DNA from 3 places in the Kluyvera sp. CRP genome. Region 1 is predicted to be linked to each of the others. Evidence: predicted binding sites of a transcription regulator. Region 1 holds the regulator's gene; each other region holds the start of a gene.

Region 1 (6,653 bases):
GGCGAAGGCGGCGTGCAGGCGGCGACACCTGAATTCCTCAAAGGGTTGCGCGACCTGTGTGACAAGCATCAGGCGCTGCTGGTCTTTGATGAAGTGCAGAGCGGCATGGGGCGTATCGGTTCACTGTTTGCTTACATGCACTACGGCGTGACGCCGGACATTCTGACCAGCGCTAAAGCGCTGGGCGGCGGCTTCCCGGTCAGCGCCATGCTGACAACCAACGATATTGCCAGCGCTTTCCACGTCGGTTCGCACGGCTCTACCTACGGTGGTAACCCGCTGGCCTGCGCGGTCGCCGGTGCGGCCTTCGATATTATCAACACGCCGGAAGTGCTGAACGGCGTCAATGCTAAGCGCGAGCGGTTTGTTCAGCATCTGCAACAGATTAACGCGAAATACGATGTCTTCAGCGATGTGCGCGGGATGGGGCTGCTGATTGGCGCCGAGTTGAACGCGAAGTACAAAGGCCGCGCGCGCGACTTCTTGTATGCGGCAGCGGATGTCGGTGTGATGGTATTGAATGCCGGCCCGGACGTGATGCGCTTTGCCCCCTCGCTGGTGGTGGAAGAGGTGGATATCGACGAAGGTATGCAGCGCTTTGCCCAGGCCGTCGCGAAAATTGTTAGCTAGTTTGCCGCTTTAACCAGCCGCCGTGCCGTGGGCGCTGGCGCCAGGCCACCGACGAAATAGTGTGCATGGTGTTCAGGTGCCCCAGAATTCGCTGGAGATGCTGTTCCATGGTGCTTAACGGCCCGTGGGACAGTGAATCCGGCGCTTCCATAATGTTGACCTCGCCACTGCTCCCCGCTTCATCGTATTCCAGACGCTGCTGACAGCGTTGTAGAGCAATCTCACACGACTCCAGGTACTGCTGCGCCAAATCAGGCGTCAACATATTGTGCTCGCGCGCCAGCGTCGTCATGGCATTGATGTGCTCGACGATAAACTGGCTGTGGGTCACCCACAGTTTCATATCTTCAAGATAACGTGAATTAAAGCCCGGCTCCTGCATCGCCTGGTTCAGCGTGTTGTACAGCGTGTTGTGTGCCTGGTTGACGCGCATGCGCTGGTAGGCCAGCTTCGGTGCCTGTGGGTCGGGGCTGAGGATCAGGCGGATAGCGTCCTGATCGGCCTCCAGCGCCGCCTGGGCGTTCTGGCGCAGCTGGCCGCTCTGCCACTGCGGCCATAGCCAAATCATGCCGCCAAAGGCGATCAGGCAACCAATGATGGTGTCGATAAAGCGGGCGACAATAAACTCTTCGCCATTAAGCGTCAGGATTTGCAGGGTGTACACCGCGGTGATGGTAAAGCCGACGGTCGCCCAACCGTAGCTGCGACGAATAATCAGGTAGCTCACTAACGTCACTATCAGCATGCCCGTTAGCGCCCAGCCCTGCGGCGTGTGGAAGTGCAGGGCCACGGCGGCAATCACCAGACCGGCAAGGGTACCCGCTGCTCGGTGGAAAATTCGCACCCGGGTCGCGCCGTAACCGTTTTGTGTGACCAGCAGCACCGTCATCAGGATCCAGTACGGTTTCGGCAGGTGCAGCGCCGCGCCCATCAGGCTGGCGATGCTCAGCATCACGCTGAGACGCGCGGCGTTACGCAGGGCGGGAGAGCGCAAAGAGAGGTAGCTTTTTAACGCCGGGAACAGCGGCAGACGGCGTTCTTTGTCGGCCATCAGGTTACGCGGGTACAGCGGGCGCTGGGAGCGTAGCACGCGGGCAATGCGGCTGAAGTGCCAGGCACAGAACTGACCCACCGGGTTATCCGGGTGCTGGTCGGCAATTTTCTCCAGCGCGCCAATCTGTTTATCCATGTTGAAGCGGGTAGGGTAGCGGTGATAGAGAATATCGTCCGCCAGCACGCGCAGGCGTGCGGCTACCGTCTGGGCATTCCAGCGGATTACCGCTTCCGCATGGCTGCGTTCAACCAGCTTCTGCACCTCTTCCGGCTGATGCAGGCTGACGGAGATATGCTCCTGCAAATCCAGCCCAACCTGGAAAGCGCGCAGCAGCCGCTTGTAGTCATTGTGCTGGTTCGCCGCCAGCATGTGCAGTTGCTGGTAGCACTGGGAAATCAGGTCCACCACCTTTTGCTGGCGAGTCAGCAGCGGCGGCAGCGCGGTGGTGGGATCGGTATGCTGGGTGAGCAAGCTGTATTTGGCTTCGCAGTAGTCGGCAAGCTGACGGTAAAGCAGGCTGAGCGACTCGCGTAGCGGCTGCTCGCGCCACATCCAGAACCACCACCAGTTGAATAGCCCGTACCATAATGTCCCCAGCGCATAGATCAATAATGGCTGCCAGATGGGCATATTCCCTGCCAGGCTGAGGGTAAAAATGGAGGCAATTAGCGAGGCGGGCAGCAGTCGTCCGTGTAGCGCGCTGATCTCTGCCGTGACGCCAAGCAGCAGCGCTAGCCCGGTCAGAATCAGTGGCAAAGGCACATCGCGCGCCAGCAGCAGCTGAACGGCGAGACTACATCCGGCGAACAGGCAGCCGCCGATGATCAGACGCTTGAAGAAACGCTTATGCGGGGTATCAAGCCCGGCAATGTTGCAGCAGGCGGGCACCAGCGAGAACAGCAACCCCTGCTGGAGGTGGCCGAGCAGTAGACCAATGGCAACGGGCAGACACAGCACCAGCGTTTGCCGCAGTGCATAGTTGACTTCCGGGTGGTAAATCAGCCTGCGCCACATAGGGGGAAAACAAAAACGGCGTACTGCATGACGCAATACGCCGTTTGGGCTGGATTAGCGGGTACCGTAAACGACAATGGTTTTGCCGTGTGCGGAGATCAGGTTCTGATCTTCCAGCATCTTCAGGATACGGCCCACGGTTTCACGAGAGCAGCCGACGATCTGGCCGATTTCCTGACGGGTGATTTTGATCTGCATCCCGTCCGGGTGGGTCATTGCGTCAGGTTGTTTTGCCAGGTTCAGCAGGGTCTGAGCGATACGACCGGTGACGTCGAGGAACGCCAGGTTGCCGACTTTCTCAGAGGTAACCTGCAGACGACGCGCCATTTGCGAAGAGAGACGCATCAGGATGTCCGGGTTAACCTGGATCAGCTGACGGAATTTTTTATAAGAGATTTCAGCAACTTCACAAGCGGTTTTTGCCCGTACCCACGCGCTGCGTTCCTGGCCTTCTTCAAACAGGCCTAACTCACCGATGAAATCGCCCTGGTTGAGGTAAGAGAGGATCATCTCTTTCCCTTCTTCGTCCTTGATGAGTACTGCCACTGAGCCTTTTACGATGTAATACAGCGTCTCTGCTTTTTCACCCTGGTGAATCAGCGTGCTCTTCGATGGGTACTTATGAATATGGCAATGAGACAAGAACCATTCGAGAGTCGGGTCTGTTTGCGGTTTGCCAAGCACCATGCGCGGTTATCCTCTGTTATAAGCTCTTCCCGGCGGCAAAAGCATTGCGGCCACCGGTTGCAATAGTATCCTTCCCGTTACCTGGGAAGTCGGCTGTCGAATACTGTCGCAGCCTGTAATGTGATGTCCTCTGCATACATGCAGTACGTTTATGTATTACCGTAGCATCCTGACTGTTTTAGCATAGCTTTAGCCGTGTGTCTCCTGGTGTCTCGCTTCAGCATGACGTCGATCGCCTTCCATTGCGAGAATTGTTATGTGCGCGTAATCTGAGAAGAAAATTGCAACCTTGGAGTTAAAAATTATGCAAGCGCGTGTGAAATGGGTTGAAGGGCTGACCTTCCTCGGTGAGTCCGCTTCTGGACACCAGATCCTGATGGACGGCAACTCTGGCGATAAAGCGCCAAGCCCAATGGAAGTGGTGCTGATGGCCGCGGGCGGCTGTAGCGCCATCGACGTGGTGTCTATCCTGCAGAAGGGCCGCAACGACGTGACCGACTGCGAAGTGAAGCTGACCTCCGAGCGTCGTGAAGAAGCGCCGCGCCTGTTCACCCACATCAATCTGCATTTTATCGTCACCGGTAAAGGGCTGAAGGATGCGGCGGTTTCCCGTGCGGTGGATCTGTCTGCCGAGAAGTACTGTTCTGTTGCGCTGATGCTTGAAAAAGCGGTGAATATCACCCACTCCTACGAAGTGATCGAAGGGTAATTCCTCGCACGCAGCGAATCCCTCGCCCCTGTGGGGTGAGGGTTCGTGCATTAGTTTCGCCCTTCCATCATACGCTGCACCAGCGGTGTCATGATCAATTCCATCGCCAGCCCCATCTTCCCGCCGGGAACCACCAGCGTATTCATATGCGAGATGAATGAGCCTTGCAGCATGGCCAGTAGCCACGGATAGTCGATGTTGTCGAGATTGCGGAAGTGAATCACCACAAAGCTTTCGTCCAGCGACGGAATGCCCTTGGCGGCAAACGGGTTAGAGGTATCGACCGTCGGCACGCGCTGGAAGTTGATATGGGTGCGGGAGAACTGCGGCGTGATGTAGTTGATATAGTCTTCCATCGAACGCACCACGGAATCCATCACCGCTTCGCGGGAATGTCCGCGTTCGCTGGTGTCGCGGATCATCTTCTGGATCCACTCAAGGTTAACGATTGGCACCACGCCGACCAGTAGATCGACGTGGCGGGCGACATCATGCTGTGGCGTCACTACGCCGCCGTGTAGCCCTTCGTAGAACAGCACGTCGGTCGGTTCTGGCAGCGGCTGCCAGGGGGTAAACGTGCCGGGTACCTGATTCCACGGTACCGCTTCGTCGTAGGTATGCAGATATTTACGCGACTGCCCTTTACCGCTCACGCCATAGTCGCGAAAGGTTTGTTCCAGCAGGCCGAAGTCGTTGGCATCCGGACCAAAGTAGCTAATATGGCGGCCCAAATCACGGGCTTTACGAATGGCCATATCCATTTCCGGACGGGTATAGCGGTGGAAGCTGTCGCCTTCCACTTCTGCCGCGCGCAGGTTGAGTTGAGCAAAGATTTTACGGAAGGCGAGGCTGGTGGTGGTGGTCCCCGCGCCGCTGGAGCCGGTAACGGCAATAACCGGATGTTTGGCAGACATGCGAATAACTCCCTGAAAAGACGACAAGGGAAGCGTGGTAAACGCCTCCTGCCGTTAGAGTATAGTTAACCGCGAAATTGGTTACGGGGCATGATGTTGACGGTCTCATGAAGCTCAGACCAGACCAGCACCGCTTCGCCTGTTTGTAGCTGGTGTTTTACGTCGGCGACCTTTTGCGCAAGTGAACGTTCATATTCACCATAATCAGTGCCTTCGCGCAAGACAAAGCTTTCAATCAGGTTGTCCAGCGTCTCCGGGTCGATATCCTGCCAGGGAATAATCATGCTTTTGCTCCCAACCAGCGCATCAACCAGGCGGGAATGCGTTTTTCCAGCCACATTTCCGGGTGGCGCAAAGTGCCGCCGATAAAACCTACGTGACCACCGTATTCCGTCAACTGGTACTCCACGTTCTCCGGCAGCTCTTCCTGTGCGGGGATGGAGTGGTGATCCATAAACGGATCGTCCTTTGAGTGGATGATCAGCGTCGGCTTGGTGATCTTGCTTAAGATCGGCATCGCGCTGCACTGGCGGTAATAGTCAATGGCATCGGCAAAACCGTGGATCTTCGAGGTAATCGAATCGTCGAACTCGCGGATGCGGCGCATGCTTTTCAACTGACGCAAATCGACCGGCAAAGAGCCGGGATAGGCCTTCAGCTTGCGGGCTGCGTTGCCTTTTAGCAGGTTGAGCAGATAGCGCTGATAAACGCGTGAAAAGCCTTTATCCATGTGGTAGCTACAGGCTTCCAGCATAAACGGCGCCGAGACAATCACGGCGGCATCGATGGGCACTTCGTCGCCTTCTTTGGCGAGCAGGCAGGCCAGCATGTTGCCGCCGAGCGAGTAGCCCACTGCCGCAGTCGGGGCGTGACCATATTCGCGCGCCAGCCAGTGCAGGAACCAGGTGCCGTCTTCCGTTTCGCCGGAGTGGTAGATGCGGTTCAGACGGTTAGGCTCGCCGCTACAGCCACGGAAATGCATCACCACGCCCAGCCAGCCCTGCGCTTTCGCTGCATTGATAAGGCCATGCGCGTACGGGCTATACAGGCTGCCTTCCAGACCGTGAAACACCACCAGACGCGGCTTATGGCGCGCGGCCTGCGGATCTTCGCTCCACGCCAGATCGACAAAGTCGCCGTCCGGCAGTTCAAGGCGCTGCCAGTGCGGCGTGAACTGCACCTTACGGCGGATAAGACGCGGCAGCATGGTCTGCAAATGACGATTGCTGACGCCGCGCATCGGCACGAAGTCGGCGCTGCTTTGGGTGTCGATGTTGAGATCGTGGTGGGTGGTTTCAGTCATGTCTACGCGATGTTTACTCGTTAATCTGCCGCCTACTATACCGTCACTTTGCCATTGTGTTTATGAAAATGAGGCACAGGTAGTCGTTTTTATCCCTTTGGGTTCTGATCCTTATCACAAATTGTTACTTCAATTATTACTCTCAAGCTAATGATTCTCTCCTACGCTTAATTGATGACTTTCTCACCAGGGTTCACACTCTTAGCTGTGTTAAGCAATCAAAATGATTAGCTGAATCAGGAGGTTAATAATGTTATCTGGGCAAACGCCAGCACGAGTCTGGAACACCCGCCGCACGGAAAAACAGCGCCGTCTGGCTTCCGTTCCGGTGCAGGGTAAGGT
Region 2 (6,653 bases), 470 kb from region 1:
CAGATTTCATCAAGGAAGACGATCTCAGCCTCAGGTAGATAGCCGGCAGTCAGGCGCTCATAGCGGCCTTCATCTTTTAACGCCTGAATAGAGAGCGGCCCAAAGACCTCTTCCGGCGTAGAGAAACGGGTCATCAGATATTCGAACGCGCGGGCGTGCTGGAAGGCGAACTTCAGGCGGCGGGCAATCAGGCTTTTCGCGATCCCCGGTGGACCAAGTAAAAAGACACTTTCGCCGCTCAGGGCTGCCAGCAGGCAGAGGCGAATAGCGTGACTACGTTCAAATAGCCCTTTCTCCAGCGCGCTGCTCAGCCGCGAAATTCTTTCTGCTAATAAATGTGGTTGGGCCATAATTAACTTGCGTCCTTTCGCCGTTTAATCAGCTAACTGGCTGAGTATAGACGTTTAAGTCTTTAGGTGAATAGCCTGAATAGTACCTCGCAATTTCTTGAGGCAGGTTAATATGACGTGATTAAGGGGTACGATTTTGACGCTAATCGTGCATACTGTGCGCTTTTCGTGGGCCAAGGGACTAGGCACACATTTGTTTCATAAACGAAAGACTAGTCTATGAGCACTGATAATAAACAATCTTTATCAGCGATTACACTCGCTGCAATTGGCGTGGTATACGGCGATATTGGTACCAGCCCTCTTTATACGCTTCGTGAATGTTTATCTGGCCAGTTCGGTTTTGGCGTTGAACGTGACGCGGTTTTTGGCTTTCTGTCATTAATCTTCTGGCTATTGCTGTTAACGGTATCTCTCAAATACATCACCTTCGTGATGCGGGCGGACAACGCCGGCGAAGGGGGGATACTGACGCTGATGTCTCTGGCGGGGCGTAATACGTCCGCGCGCATGACTTCTGTACTGGTGATTCTCGGGCTGATTGGCGGCAGCTTCTTCTATGGTGAAGTGGTCATCACGCCGGCGATTTCGGTGATGTCGGCGATAGAAGGTCTGGAAATCATCGCCCCCCAGCTTGATACCTGGGTGGTTCCCATCTCCATTATTGTTTTGACGCTGCTGTTTGCGATTCAGAAGCACGGTACCAGCATGGTCGGTAAACTGTTTGCGCCGATTATGCTCATCTGGTTCCTGCTGCTGGCAGGCCTCGGCGCGCGCAGCATTATCGCTAACCCGGAAGTGTTGCAGGCGTTGAACCCTTATTGGGCGGTCAATTTCTTCCTGCAATACAAAACCGTCTCCTTTATTGCATTGGGCGCGGTGGTGCTGTCGATTACCGGCGTGGAAGCGCTGTATGCCGATATGGGGCACTTTGGGAAGCTGCCGATTCGCCTGGCCTGGTTCTCGGTGGTGCTGCCGTCACTGGTGCTGAACTACTTTGGTCAGGGCGCGTTGCTGCTCAAGCATCCGGAAGCGATTAAGAACCCGTTCTTCCTGCTGGCGCCCGAATGGGCGTTGATTCCGATGCTGATTATCGCTGCTCTGGCGACGGTCATCGCCTCTCAGGCGGTGATCTCCGGCGTCTTCTCGCTGACGCGCCAGGCCGTGCGTCTGGGGTATCTGTCGCCGATGCGCATTATTCATACCTCAGAGATGGAATCGGGGCAGATCTATATCCCGTTCATCAACTGGCTGCTGTATATCTCCGTGGTTATTGTGATTGTCAGCTTCGAGCACTCCTCAAATCTGGCGGCGGCATACGGGATTGCGGTTACCGGGACGATGGTCCTGACGACCATTCTGTTCACCACGGTGGCGCGTAAAAACTGGCACTGGAATAAGTTCCTGGTTGCGCTGCTGTTTGTGGCGTTTATGTGCATCGACATTCCGCTGTTCTCGGCAAACCTGGATAAGATTGTCTCCGGTGGTTGGCTGCCGCTGACGCTGGCGCTGATCATGCTCACCATCATGACCACCTGGAAAAGCGAGCGTTTCCGCCTGCTGCGCCGGATGCATGAACACGGTAACTCTCTGGAAGCGATGATCGCCTCGCTGGAGAAATCGCCGCCGGTACGCGTGCCGGGCACCGCGGTCTATATGTCGCGCGCGCTGAACGTCATTCCGTTTGCCATGCTGCATAACCTCAAGCACAACAAGGTGCTGCATGAGCGCGTCATTCTGCTGACGCTGCGTACCGAAGATGCGCCGTATGTGCATAATGTGCGTCGCGTGCAGATTGAGCAGCTGTCGCCAACCTTCTGGCGCGTGGTGGCCAGCTACGGTTGGCGTGAAACCCCGAACGTGGAAGAGGTGTTCCACCGCTGCGGTCTGGAAGGTTTAAGCTGCCGGATGATGGAGACGTCGTTCTTTATGTCGCATGAGTCGCTGATCGTCGGCAAACGGCCATGGTATCTACGCCTGCGCGGCAAGCTGTATCTGCTGCTGCAGCGTAACGCGCTGCGCGCGCCGGACCAGTTCGAGATCCCGCCAAACCGCGTTATCGAGCTGGGCACCCAGGTCGAAATCTAACGCCATCAACGCCCTCCCTCATTTTGACGGAGGGCGTTTTTTTATCCCCTCTTCTCTGTTCGCGAAACGTTTCGATGGCGATCACATTTCTATAACCTGGTGATGGTTTTCTGCGCGTTCTTCAGACTACACTTATGACAGCGAAACGTTTCGCTAGTGGAGCAAGAAAACAAAATGAAGAAAGGCACGGTACTCAACTCTGAAATCTCGTCGGTTATTTCCCGTTTGGGCCATACCGATACGCTGGTGGTATGCGATGCGGGTTTACCCATCCCTCGTAGCACGGCGCGCATTGATATGGCGCTAACCCAGGGCGTTCCCACCTTCATGCAGGTGTTGGGCGTGGTGACGCAAGAGATGCAGGTCGAGGCCGCCATTCTCGCCGCGGAAATTCAACACCATAATCCGCAGCTTCACGAAACGTTGCTCAAACACCTTGAGCAGCTGCAGCAACACCAGGGAAATAGCATTGACGTTCGTTACGTCTCACATGAGCAGTTCAAACAACAAACCGCAGACAGTCAGGCGGTGATTCGCAGCGGGGAATGTTCCCCGTATGCGAATATCATTCTCTGTGCTGGCGTCACCTTCTGAGGCCATCATGGACGCACTCTTACAACTGAAAGGGATCGATAAATCGTTCCCGGGCGTGAAGGCGCTAGCTGGCGCCGCGCTGAACGTCTACGCTGGCCGCGTGATGGCGCTGGTGGGCGAAAACGGCGCGGGCAAATCCACCATGATGAAGGTGCTGACCGGGATCTACACCCGCGACGCTGGCTCTTTGTTATGGCTGGGTAAAGAGACCACCTTTAACGGCCCAAAATCCTCGCAGGAAGCCGGTATCGGCATCATCCACCAGGAGCTGAACCTGATTCCACAGCTGACGATTGCCGAGAACATTTTCCTTGGCCGTGAGTTTGTGAATCGCTTTGGCAAAATCGACTGGAAGAAGATGTATGCCGAGGCCGATATCCTGCTGGCCAAACTCAATCTGCGCTTTAAGAGCGACCGTCTGGTGGGTGACCTCTCTATCGGCGATCAGCAGATGGTGGAAATTGCCAAGGTGCTGAGCTTTGAGTCGAAGGTCATCATTATGGACGAACCGACCGATGCCCTGACCGATACTGAAACCGAATCCCTGTTCCGCGTCATCCGCGAGCTTAAATCACAGGGGCGCGGCATTGTCTATATCTCCCACCGTATGAAAGAGATCTTCGAGATCTGCGACGACGTGACCGTCTTCCGCGACGGGCAGTTTATTGCCGAACGCGAAGTCGCCAGCCTGAATGAAGATCTGCTGATTGAGATGATGGTGGGGCGCAAGCTTGAAGATCAGTACCCGCATCTGGATAAAGAACCGGGTGAGATCCGCCTGAAGGTGGACGCACTGTGCGGGCCTGGCGTGAACAGCGTCTCCTTTACCCTGCGCAAAGGTGAAATTCTTGGTGTGGCGGGGCTGATGGGCGCCGGGCGCACCGAATTAATGAAAGTGCTGTACGGTGCGCTGCCGAGAACCAGCGGCTACGTGACGCTAGACGGCCATGAAGTGGTGACGCGTTCACCGCAGGATGGTCTGGCGAACGGCATTGTCTATATTTCCGAAGACCGTAAGCGTGATGGCCTGGTGCTGGGCATGTCGGTGAAAGAGAACATGTCGCTGACGGCGCTGCGCTATTTCAGCCGTGCTGGCGGTAGTTTGAAGCATAAAGACGAACAGCAGGCGGTGAGCGATTTTATCCGTCTGTTTAACGTCAAAACGCCGTCTATGGAGCAAGCGATCGGTCTGCTCTCCGGTGGTAATCAGCAAAAAGTCGCCATTGCGCGCGGCCTGATGACTCGCCCGAAGGTACTGATCCTTGATGAGCCGACGCGCGGCGTCGACGTGGGGGCGAAGAAAGAAATTTATCAGCTGATCAACCAGTTCAAGGCCGACGGCCTGAGCATCATTCTGGTCTCCTCGGAGATGCCGGAAGTATTGGGGATGAGCGATCGCATTATTGTGATGCATGAAGGGCATCTCGGCGGTGAGTTTTCACGCGAGCAGGCCACCCAGGAAGTATTAATGGCTGCCGCTGTGGGCAAGCTTAACCGCGTGAACCAGGAGTAAAAAAGATGACAACCCAGTCTGTGGCGGGTCGCCGCTATTTCACTAAAGCATGGCTGCTGGAGCAAAAATCGCTGATAGCTCTGCTGGTGCTGATAGCGATTGTCTCGACCATGAGCCCCAACTTTTTTACCGTCAATAACCTGTTCAACATCCTGCAGCAAACCTCCGTGAATGCGATCATGGCGGTTGGGATGACGCTGGTCATTTTAACGTCGGGGATCGACCTGTCCGTCGGTTCCCTGCTGGCGTTGACCGGCGCGGTCGCCGCCTCGATTGTGGGCATCGAAGTTAATGCGCTGGTGGCGGTTGCTGCCGCACTCGCATTAGGTGCCGCAATTGGGGCCGTTACCGGCGTGATTGTTGCTAAAGGGCGGGTGCAGGCATTTATCGCTACGCTGGTGATGATGCTGCTGCTGCGCGGTGTGACCATGGTCTACACCAACGGTAGTCCGGTCAATACCGGCTTTACCGACAACGCCGACGTGTTTGGCTGGTTCGGTATTGGCCGCCCGCTGGGTATCCCAACGCCGGTGTGGATCATGGCGATTGTCTTCCTCGCGGCGTGGTACATGCTGCACCACACGCGTCTGGGTCGTTATATCTATGCGCTGGGCGGTAATGAAGCGGCAACGCGTCTTTCCGGTATTAGCGTCAATAAAGTCAAAATTATCGTCTACTCTTTGTGCGGGTTACTGTCGGCGCTGGCGGGTATTATTGAAGTGGCGCGCCTCTCCTCGGCACAACCGACTGCGGGTACCGGCTATGAGCTGGATGCTATCGCGGCGGTAGTACTGGGCGGTACCAGTCTGGCAGGCGGTAAGGGTCGTATCGTCGGCACGCTTATCGGTGCGCTGATTCTTGGGTTCTTGAACAACGGTTTGAACTTGTTAGGCGTTTCTTCTTATTACCAGATGATCGTTAAAGCAGTCGTCATTTTGCTGGCGGTGCTGGTGGACAACAAAAAGCAGTAACAAACGACACTACAGGACATCTTAGATATGAACATGAAAAAACTGGCTACCCTGGTTTCCGCGGTTGCGCTGAGCGCCACCGTCAGTGCGAACGCGATGGCGAAAGATACCATTGCACTGGTTATCTCTACCCTGAATAACCCGTTCTTTGTCTCCCTGAAGGACGGCGCGCAGAAAGAAGCGGACAAACTGGGCTATAACCTGGTGGTTCTGGACTCACAGAACAACCCGGCGAAAGAGCTGGCTAACGTTCAGGATTTAACGGTTCGTGGCACCAAAATTCTGCTGATCAACCCGACGGACTCCGACGCGGTGGGTAACGCCATCAAGATGGCAAACCAGGCTAAAATCCCGGTGATTACCCTCGACCGCGTGGCCTCTAAAGGTGAGGTTGTGAGCCATATCGCGTCTGATAACGTGCTGGGCGGTAAAATCGCCGGTGACTATATTGCGAAGAAAGCCGGTGAAGGCGCTAAAGTCATCGAACTGCAGGGTATCGCCGGGACTTCTGCCGCGCGCGAGCGTGGTGAAGGCTTCCAGCAGGCTGTCGCGGCACATAAATTCAACGTGCTGGCAAGCCAGCCTGCCGACTTCGACCGTACTAAAGGTCTGAACGTGATGCAGAACCTGCTGACCGCGCATCCGGACGTGAAGGCTGTCTTCGCTCAGAACGACGAAATGGCGCTGGGCGCGCTGCGTGCGCTGCAAACCGCCGGTAAATCCGACGTCATGGTCGTAGGCTTCGACGGTACGCCGGATGGCGAAAAAGCGGTGAATGACGGCAAACTGGCGGCGACTATCGCCCAGTTGCCGGATCAGATCGGTGCAAAAGGCGTGGAAACCGCCGACAAAGTGCTGAAAGGCGAAAAGGTACAGGCAAAATATCCTGTTGACCTGAAGCTGGTAATTAAGCAGTAATAACGCGAATGCGATTCAGGCTCTCACAGCCTGAGGGACTACATCTATAAAAGAAAAGCAGGGCAAGCGCCACCGGGATACCGGTGGCGCATCTTACCGGACACTCTGAAAATGAAAACCGCAGGCAAACTCGTCGTCCTTGGCAGCATCAATGCCGATCACATTCTCAATCTTGAATCTTTCCCGACGCCAGGCGAAACCGTCACCGGTAGCCATTAT
Region 3 (6,653 bases), 1.3 Mb from region 1:
ACCGTCCGACAGCGTCGCCGCTTTGTAGGCCGTCATCCCGGATCCTACCAGCGCATTGGTGTCGACACCCTGCATATTTTTACAACCCACAAGCAGCGTCGCGGAAACCGCCAGCGCCAGCATTACCTTTGCATTCTTCATATGAATCATCCATTGATTAATTATAATTAAATATCAATTAGTTATTTCAGAAAGAAGGGTAACACTGCTCGGTGTGGGCAAAAAAGTCCGAAAAAAAACGCCGGCGTCATGCCAGCGTTTTTACGATAACAAAGGATTAGGCCGGGGTACTAATACGCGCCAACTGCTCGAAATAGTCCGGGAACGTTTTCGCCGTGCATTTCGGGTCAAGAATAGTGACGGGCGTATCCGACAGCGCCACCAGCGAGAAACACATTGCCATACGGTGATCGTTATAGGTGCCGATTTCCGCAAAATTTAGCGTCGCGGGCGGTGTCACACGAATATAGTCTTCACCTTCTTCAACTTCAGCGCCCACTTTACGCAGTTCGGTCGCCATCGCGAACAGTCGGTCAGTCTCTTTCACACGCCAGTTATAGATGTTACGCAGCGTCGTCGTGCCTTTGGCAAACAGCGCCGCGGTGGCAATCGTCATCGCCGCGTCAGGGATATGGTTCATATCCATGTCAATTGCGTTCAGCTCGCCGTGGGTGCAGGCAATGTAGTCATCGCCCCAGGTGATGGTTGCGCCCATTTTCTCCAGCACGTCAGCAAAGCGAATATCGCCCTGTACGCTGTGGCGGCCGATACCGGTCACCTTCACGGTGCCACCTTTAATCGCCCCGGCCGCAAGGAAGTAAGAAGCTGAAGAGGCGTCGCCTTCTACCAGATATTGTCCAGGAGACACATATTGCTGATTACCGCTCACGACGAAGCGCTGGTAATTCTGGTTTTCAACTTCAACACCGAAGGTTTTCATCAGGTGCAAGGTGATATCAATATACGGTTTGGAGACCAGGTCACCCTTGATACTAATGGTGGTGTCCTGCGGCGCCAGCGGTGCAGTCATCAGCAGCGCGGTCAGGAACTGGCTGGAAACGCTGCCGTCAACCTCAACGTTACCGCCGTTAAAACCGCCCTTCAGTCGCAGCGGCGGGTAGTTTTCCTGCTCCAGATACTCAATCTGTGCGCCGCCCTGACGTAGGGAATCGACCAGGTGACCAATCGGACGCTCCTTCATGCGCGGTTCGCCGGTCAGCACAATATTGTTTGCGCCGAGGCACAGCGCGGCAGCCAGCGGACGCATGGCGGTGCCGGCATTACCCAGGAACAGTTCCAGCTCGCCGGGCGCCTGCAGCGGGCCGCCGTTGCCGGTCACTTCGCAGCGGGTACGATCGGCAGACAGGGTGTAGTGAATTCCCAGCGCTTTCAACGCGTTCAGCATGTGGCGAACATCATCGCTGTCCAGCAGGTTTGTCAGGACGGTGGTGCCACGTGCCAGCGCCGCCAGCAGCAGCGCACGGTTCGACACGCTTTTAGAACCAGGCAGATTAATCGTGCCATCTACGCGCGCGATAGGTTGTAACGTCAGGGATTCCATGAAACTCAACTCTCAAAAGCAGAAGTAAAAACCCCACAGACTGGTGCTGTGGGGATGAACAAAAAATAAAATTAACCGTGGCGACGTTCGAAGTCCTGCATGAACTCAGTTAACGCCTGTACGCCAGCCAGCGGCATAGCGTTATAGATGGATGCGCGCATCCCGCCCACGACGCGGTGGCCTTTCAGCGCATGCAGGCCGGCGGCAAAGGATTCCTCGAGGAACACTTTGTCCAGCGCGCTGTCGGCTAGCTGGAACGGCACGTTCATGCGTGAACGGTTGGCGCTGGCCACGTCGTTGCGATAGAAATCGCTGCTATCAATGGTGTTATACAGAAGATCGGCCTTCTGCTGATTGATGCTGTCCATGGCCGCAACGCCGCCCTGCTCTTTCAGCCATTTGAAGACCAGACCCGCCAGATACCAGGCGAAAGTCGGCGGCGTATTGAACATGGAGTCGTTGTCGTTCAGCACGGTGTAGTCGAGGATAGACGGGCAAGCCACGTGCGCTTTGCCCAGCAGATCTTCGCGCACGATGACCAGCGTTAAGCCCGCCGGGCCAATGTTTTTCTGCGCGCCTGCGTAAATCACGCCGTAACGGCTGACGTCAATCGGGCGAGAGAGAATGGTCGATGAAAAGTCAGCGGCAACGATCACGTCTTTACCAAAGTTCGGCGTCTCTTCAATCGCGATGCCGTCGATGGTTTCGTTCGGGCAGTAGTGCAGATAGGCCGCGTTATCGGAAAGCTGCCAGTCGCGCATCGGTTTAACCGCACGCTTGCCGTCGACGGTAATTTTCGCGTCGATAACATTCGGGGTGCAGTATTTTTTGGCTTCTTTTACCGCACTTGCCGCCCAGTAACCCGCATCGACGTAGTCGGCAGTGGTTTTGTCACCCAGAATGTTCAGCGGAACGCCGGCAAACTGACCGCGTCCGCCGCCGTGGCAGAACAGTACTTTGTAGTTGGAAGGGATATTAAGCAGGTCGCGGAAATCTTTTTCTGCTTCCTCTGCCACGTGGATAAACTCTTTACCACGATGGCTGACTTCCATTACCGACGTACCTAACCCGTTCCAGTCGCAAAGTTCTTTCTGCGCCAGTTTAAGAACTTCTGCCGGAAGCATCGCCGGACCTGAACTGAAATTAAAGACCTGAGCCATAACCCTCACCACATTGCAATGTTGTCTGACCGCATGCCTCGCGCGTCATCAACGCGTGGGCATAAGTTATTCCTGTGGCTATTGGTTTTATCATTCAGTGACACGCGCCGCAATGTCTAAAACTTTCTGCCGCCGAAATGCGCCGTTCATCACACAATAGATTCTGCCGTCTTGCCGGTACAAAACCGACAAAATCGCTGTCAGGCAATGCGTTTCGCCCTGCTCACCTTCGTCCATGCCGGATTTGCGCAGCGCGGACATAATTGGCGTTCCCCCGCCTGTAGGCCGACAACATAGCTGCAACGGACGCACGCGTATTCTCCCGGCTCAGGCACCGCTTTAAATCGCTGGGTCAGGCTATCGGGTAAGATACACAGGCCAGGTTTTACCTCATCGTCGGGATAAAAAAACACGCTAATCTGGCCGTCGGTTTCCATAATCGCCAGGCGGACCTGCCCAAGTTGCTCAATGCTGTTAAGACGCAGCGCCATAAAAAAATCCAGCTCCGTCAGATTCGCTCGCCGCACGTTCTCCCAGGCCAGTTGGCCTTCTTTCACGATGACAATCGCTTTGCCTTCGAGTAGATCCTGCACTTTCTCGCTTTTCGACATCAGCCACATCGCCAGCCGATACAACAGCGCGAGAGTGACAAAAACGGCAAATACCGGTACCAGCGGGACATCATCATAAAACGCCACGTCTCCCGCCGCCGACCCCAACGTCAGGATAATCAGCACTTCAAAGAGCGACATCTGGCGAACGCCGCGGCGCCCGGTAATTTTGAGAAACAAGAAAACCAATACGAAAGTAAAGAGGCACCTTAGCGCCACTTCACCTAAAAATTCAGGGGGAGCTTTATCAAATGCCATCCGTTGAAGATCAAATGCTTTCATTTTTTTCGACGCCTTAACAGTAGGTTATCGTCAGTAAGCATAGCTGCCCCTTTTATTTTCGCCGAAGATAGCACCCGTCACGCAAAACCCGTATCATTGCGCGCTTTCCGTACGACAAAAGAGATTGCTATGACGCAAACCTATATTCCCGGCAAAGATGCCGCACTGGAAGATTCCATCGCTCGCTTCCAGCAAAAGCTGCTCGATCTGGGCTTCGATATTGAAGAAGCCTCCTGGCTGAACCCGGTTCCTAACGTCTGGTCGGTGCATATTCGTGATAAGGCATGCTCTCTGTGCTTTACCAACGGCAAAGGCGCGACCAAAAAGGCGGCGCTGGCTTCCGCGCTGGGCGAGTACTTCGAACGTCTGTCAACCAACTATTTCTTCGCCGACTTCTGGCTGGGCGACAAAATCGCCAACGATCCGTTCGTTCACTACCCGAACGAAAAATGGTTCCCACTGACCGATGATGATGAAGTACCGGAAGGCCTGCTCGACGCGCGTCTGCGTGCGTTCTACGATCCTGACGATCAACTGACCGCCAGCATGCTGGTCGATCTGCAGTCCGGCAACGACGATCGCGGCGTGTGCGGCCTGCCGTTTACCCGTCAGTCCGACGGTGAAACCATTTATATCCCGATGAACATCGTCGCGAACCTGTACGTTTCCAACGGCATGTCGGCGGGCAACACCCGTAACGAAGCCCGCGTTCAGGGTCTGTCGGAGGTGTTCGAACGCCACGTGAAAAACCGCATCATTGCGGAAAGTATCAGCCTGCCGGAGATCCCGGCCGAGGTGCTGGCGCGCTATCCGGGTGTGGTGGAATCCATCAAAACGCTGGAAGCGGAAGGTTTCCCGATCTTCGCTTACGACGGTTCATTGGGCGGTAAATATCCGGTTATCTGCGTGGTACTGTTCAACCCAGCCAACGGAACCTGCTTTGCCTCCTTCGGCGCTCATCCGGACTTTGGCGTCGCGCTGGAGCGTACGGTAACCGAGCTGCTACAGGGTCGTGGTCTGAAAGATCTCGACGTGTTCACGCCGCCCACCTTCGATGACGAAGAAGTGGCTGAGCATACCAACCTGGAAACCCACTTCATTGACTCCAGCGGTTTGATCTCCTGGGATATGTTCAAGCAGGACGCCGACTATCCGTTCGCCGACTGGAACTTCTCCGGCACAACCGAAGAAGAGTTCGCTACGCTGATGGCTATCTTCAAAGAAGAAGATAAAGAAGTGTACATCGCCGACTACGAGCACCTTGGCGTCTACGCGTGCCGCATCATCGTACCGGGCATGTCCGATATTTATCCGGCTGAAGATCTGTGGCTGGCAAACAACAATATGGGTAGCCATCTGCGCGAAACGATCCTCTCCCTGCCGGGCAGCCAGTGGGAGAAAGAAGAGTACCTGAATCTGATCGAGCAGCTCGACGATGAAGGGCTGGACGACTTTACCCGCGTGCGCGAACTGCTGGGTCTGGCGACCGGTCCAAACAACGGCTGGTACACCCTGCGTATTGGCGAACTGAAAGCCATGCTGGCACTGGCGGGCGGCGATCTTGAACAGGCGCTGATCTGGACCGAGTGGACCATGGAGTTCAACGCCTCGGTGTTCAGCGCAGAGCGCGCTAACTACTATCGCTGCCTACAAACGCTGCTGCTGCTGTCTCAGGAAGAAGAGCGCGAACCGCTGCAGTATCTGAACGCGTTTGTCCGTATGTACGGCGCCGATGCGGTGGAAGCCGCCAGCGCAGCGCTGAGCGGCGAAGAGGCATTCTATGGCCTACAGCCGGTTGACGGTTCTCTGGAGGCCTTCCCGGCCCATCAGTCGCTGTTACAGGCCTACGAGAAACTGCAGCGCGCAAAAGCCGCTTTCTGGGCGAAGTGATCGTTTCTCCATATAAATAGTAGGTTTAATCGACGACCTGGGCTATATTACGGGGCCACTTGCTGGCCCCTTTTTTATATTTCAACGTTTCGCTTCGTGATTCTGTGAAAATAAAGTTAAACATAAGTAAACACCATAATTAGTAGCTTACTTTTATTGTTAAATTTCACGATCATTACTCCATTTTAATTAACCAATAAAATGAAGGTAAAAGAAAAAATTCAACTGAATTTGTAAATCTTAAAATTTATTTTCACCTTATTATTCATATCGTTAGCAAGGGATTGTTGAAAAACCACGCGTTCTTCAGGCCTATTAGCCAGGTGAGATATGATCTACATCAAATTCTCATCTATAATGCTTTGTTAGTATCTCGTCGCCGATTAAATAAAAAGAGAGAGTTAGTGTGAAAGCTGACAACCCTTTTGATCTACTCCTTCCTGCCGCTATGGCCAAAGTTGCCGAAGAAGCAGGTGTCTATAAAGCAACCAAGCATCCGCTGAAAACCTTTTATCTGGCGATTACTGCGGGCGTCTTTATCTCGATTGCTTTTGTTTTTTACATTACCGCAACCACAGGTACAGCGGGCATGCCGTTCGGCATTGCTAAGCTGATTGGCGGTATCTGTTTCTCGCTTGGCTTAATTCTTTGCGTAATTTGTGGCGCTGACCTCTTTACATCGACCGTCCTCATCGTTGTGGCGAAAGCCAGCGGCCGAATCACCTGGGGTCAACTGGCAAAAAACTGGCTTAACGTCTATGTTGGTAACCTGATCGGCGCGCTGCTGTTCGTGTTGCTGATGTGGTTGTCCGGTGAATACATGACAGCCAACGGCGGATGGGGGCTAAACGTTCTGCAAACCGCTGACCACAAAATGCACCATACATTTATCGAAGCCGTTGCTCTCGGCATCCTGGCGAACCTGATGGTCTGCCTGGCAGTCTGGATGAGCTACTCTGGCCGCAGCCTGATGGATAAAGCCATGATTATGGTTTTACCGGTTGCCATGTTCGTCGCCAGCGGTTTTGAGCACAGTATCGCAAACATGTTTATGATCCCGATGGGTATCGTAATACGCAACTTTGCTAGCCCGGAATTCTGGACCGCTATCGGTTCGACTCCGGACAGTTTCTCTCACCTGACCGTGAT

The links. The regulator CRP, encoded in region 1, controls carbon source genes, mostly activating them, when cyclic AMP is high. The targets are predictions, from matches to a motif close to ATGTGANNNNNNTCACAT.
Region 2: rbsD (D-ribose pyranase) is a predicted target of CRP. The motif match lies at 2,508-2,525, and genes of this name have one in related genera.
Region 3: serC (3-phosphoserine/phosphohydroxythreonine transaminase) is a predicted target of CRP. The motif match lies at 2,859-2,876, and genes of this name have one in related genera.

Annotation. Positions count from the first base shown of each region.
Region 1 covers NZ_CP082841.1:1,560,750-1,567,402, forward strand. The annotation lists gene K7B04_RS07205 (aspartate aminotransferase family protein) at 1-630, shown strand, start outside; gene K7B04_RS07210 (YccS/YhfK family putative transporter) at 623-2,698, opposite strand; gene crp (cAMP-activated global transcriptional regulator CRP) at 2,753-3,385, opposite strand; gene K7B04_RS07220 (OsmC family protein) at 3,690-4,094, shown strand; gene K7B04_RS07225 (phosphoribulokinase) at 4,145-5,008, opposite strand; gene K7B04_RS07230 (YheU family protein) at 5,074-5,292, opposite strand; gene K7B04_RS07235 (hydrolase) at 5,289-6,311, opposite strand; gene mdcA (malonate decarboxylase subunit alpha) at 6,562-6,653, shown strand, end outside.
Region 2 covers NZ_CP082841.1:1,091,319-1,097,971, reverse strand. The annotation lists gene ravA (ATPase RavA) at 1-350, opposite strand, end outside; gene kup (low affinity potassium transporter Kup) at 570-2,438, shown strand; gene rbsD (D-ribose pyranase) at 2,613-3,032, shown strand; gene rbsA (ribose ABC transporter ATP-binding protein RbsA) at 3,040-4,545, shown strand; gene rbsC (ribose ABC transporter permease) at 4,551-5,516, shown strand; gene rbsB (ribose ABC transporter substrate-binding protein RbsB) at 5,544-6,434, shown strand; gene rbsK (ribokinase) at 6,546-6,653, shown strand, end outside.
Region 3 covers NZ_CP082841.1:2,878,913-2,885,565, reverse strand. The annotation lists gene K7B04_RS13520 (M48 family metallopeptidase) at 1-141, opposite strand, end outside; gene aroA (3-phosphoshikimate 1-carboxyvinyltransferase) at 278-1,561, opposite strand; gene serC (3-phosphoserine/phosphohydroxythreonine transaminase) at 1,633-2,721, opposite strand; gene K7B04_RS13505 (DUF421 domain-containing protein) at 2,922-3,614, opposite strand; gene ycaO (30S ribosomal protein S12 methylthiotransferase accessory factor YcaO) at 3,744-5,504, shown strand; gene focA (formate transporter FocA) at 5,911-6,653, shown strand, end outside.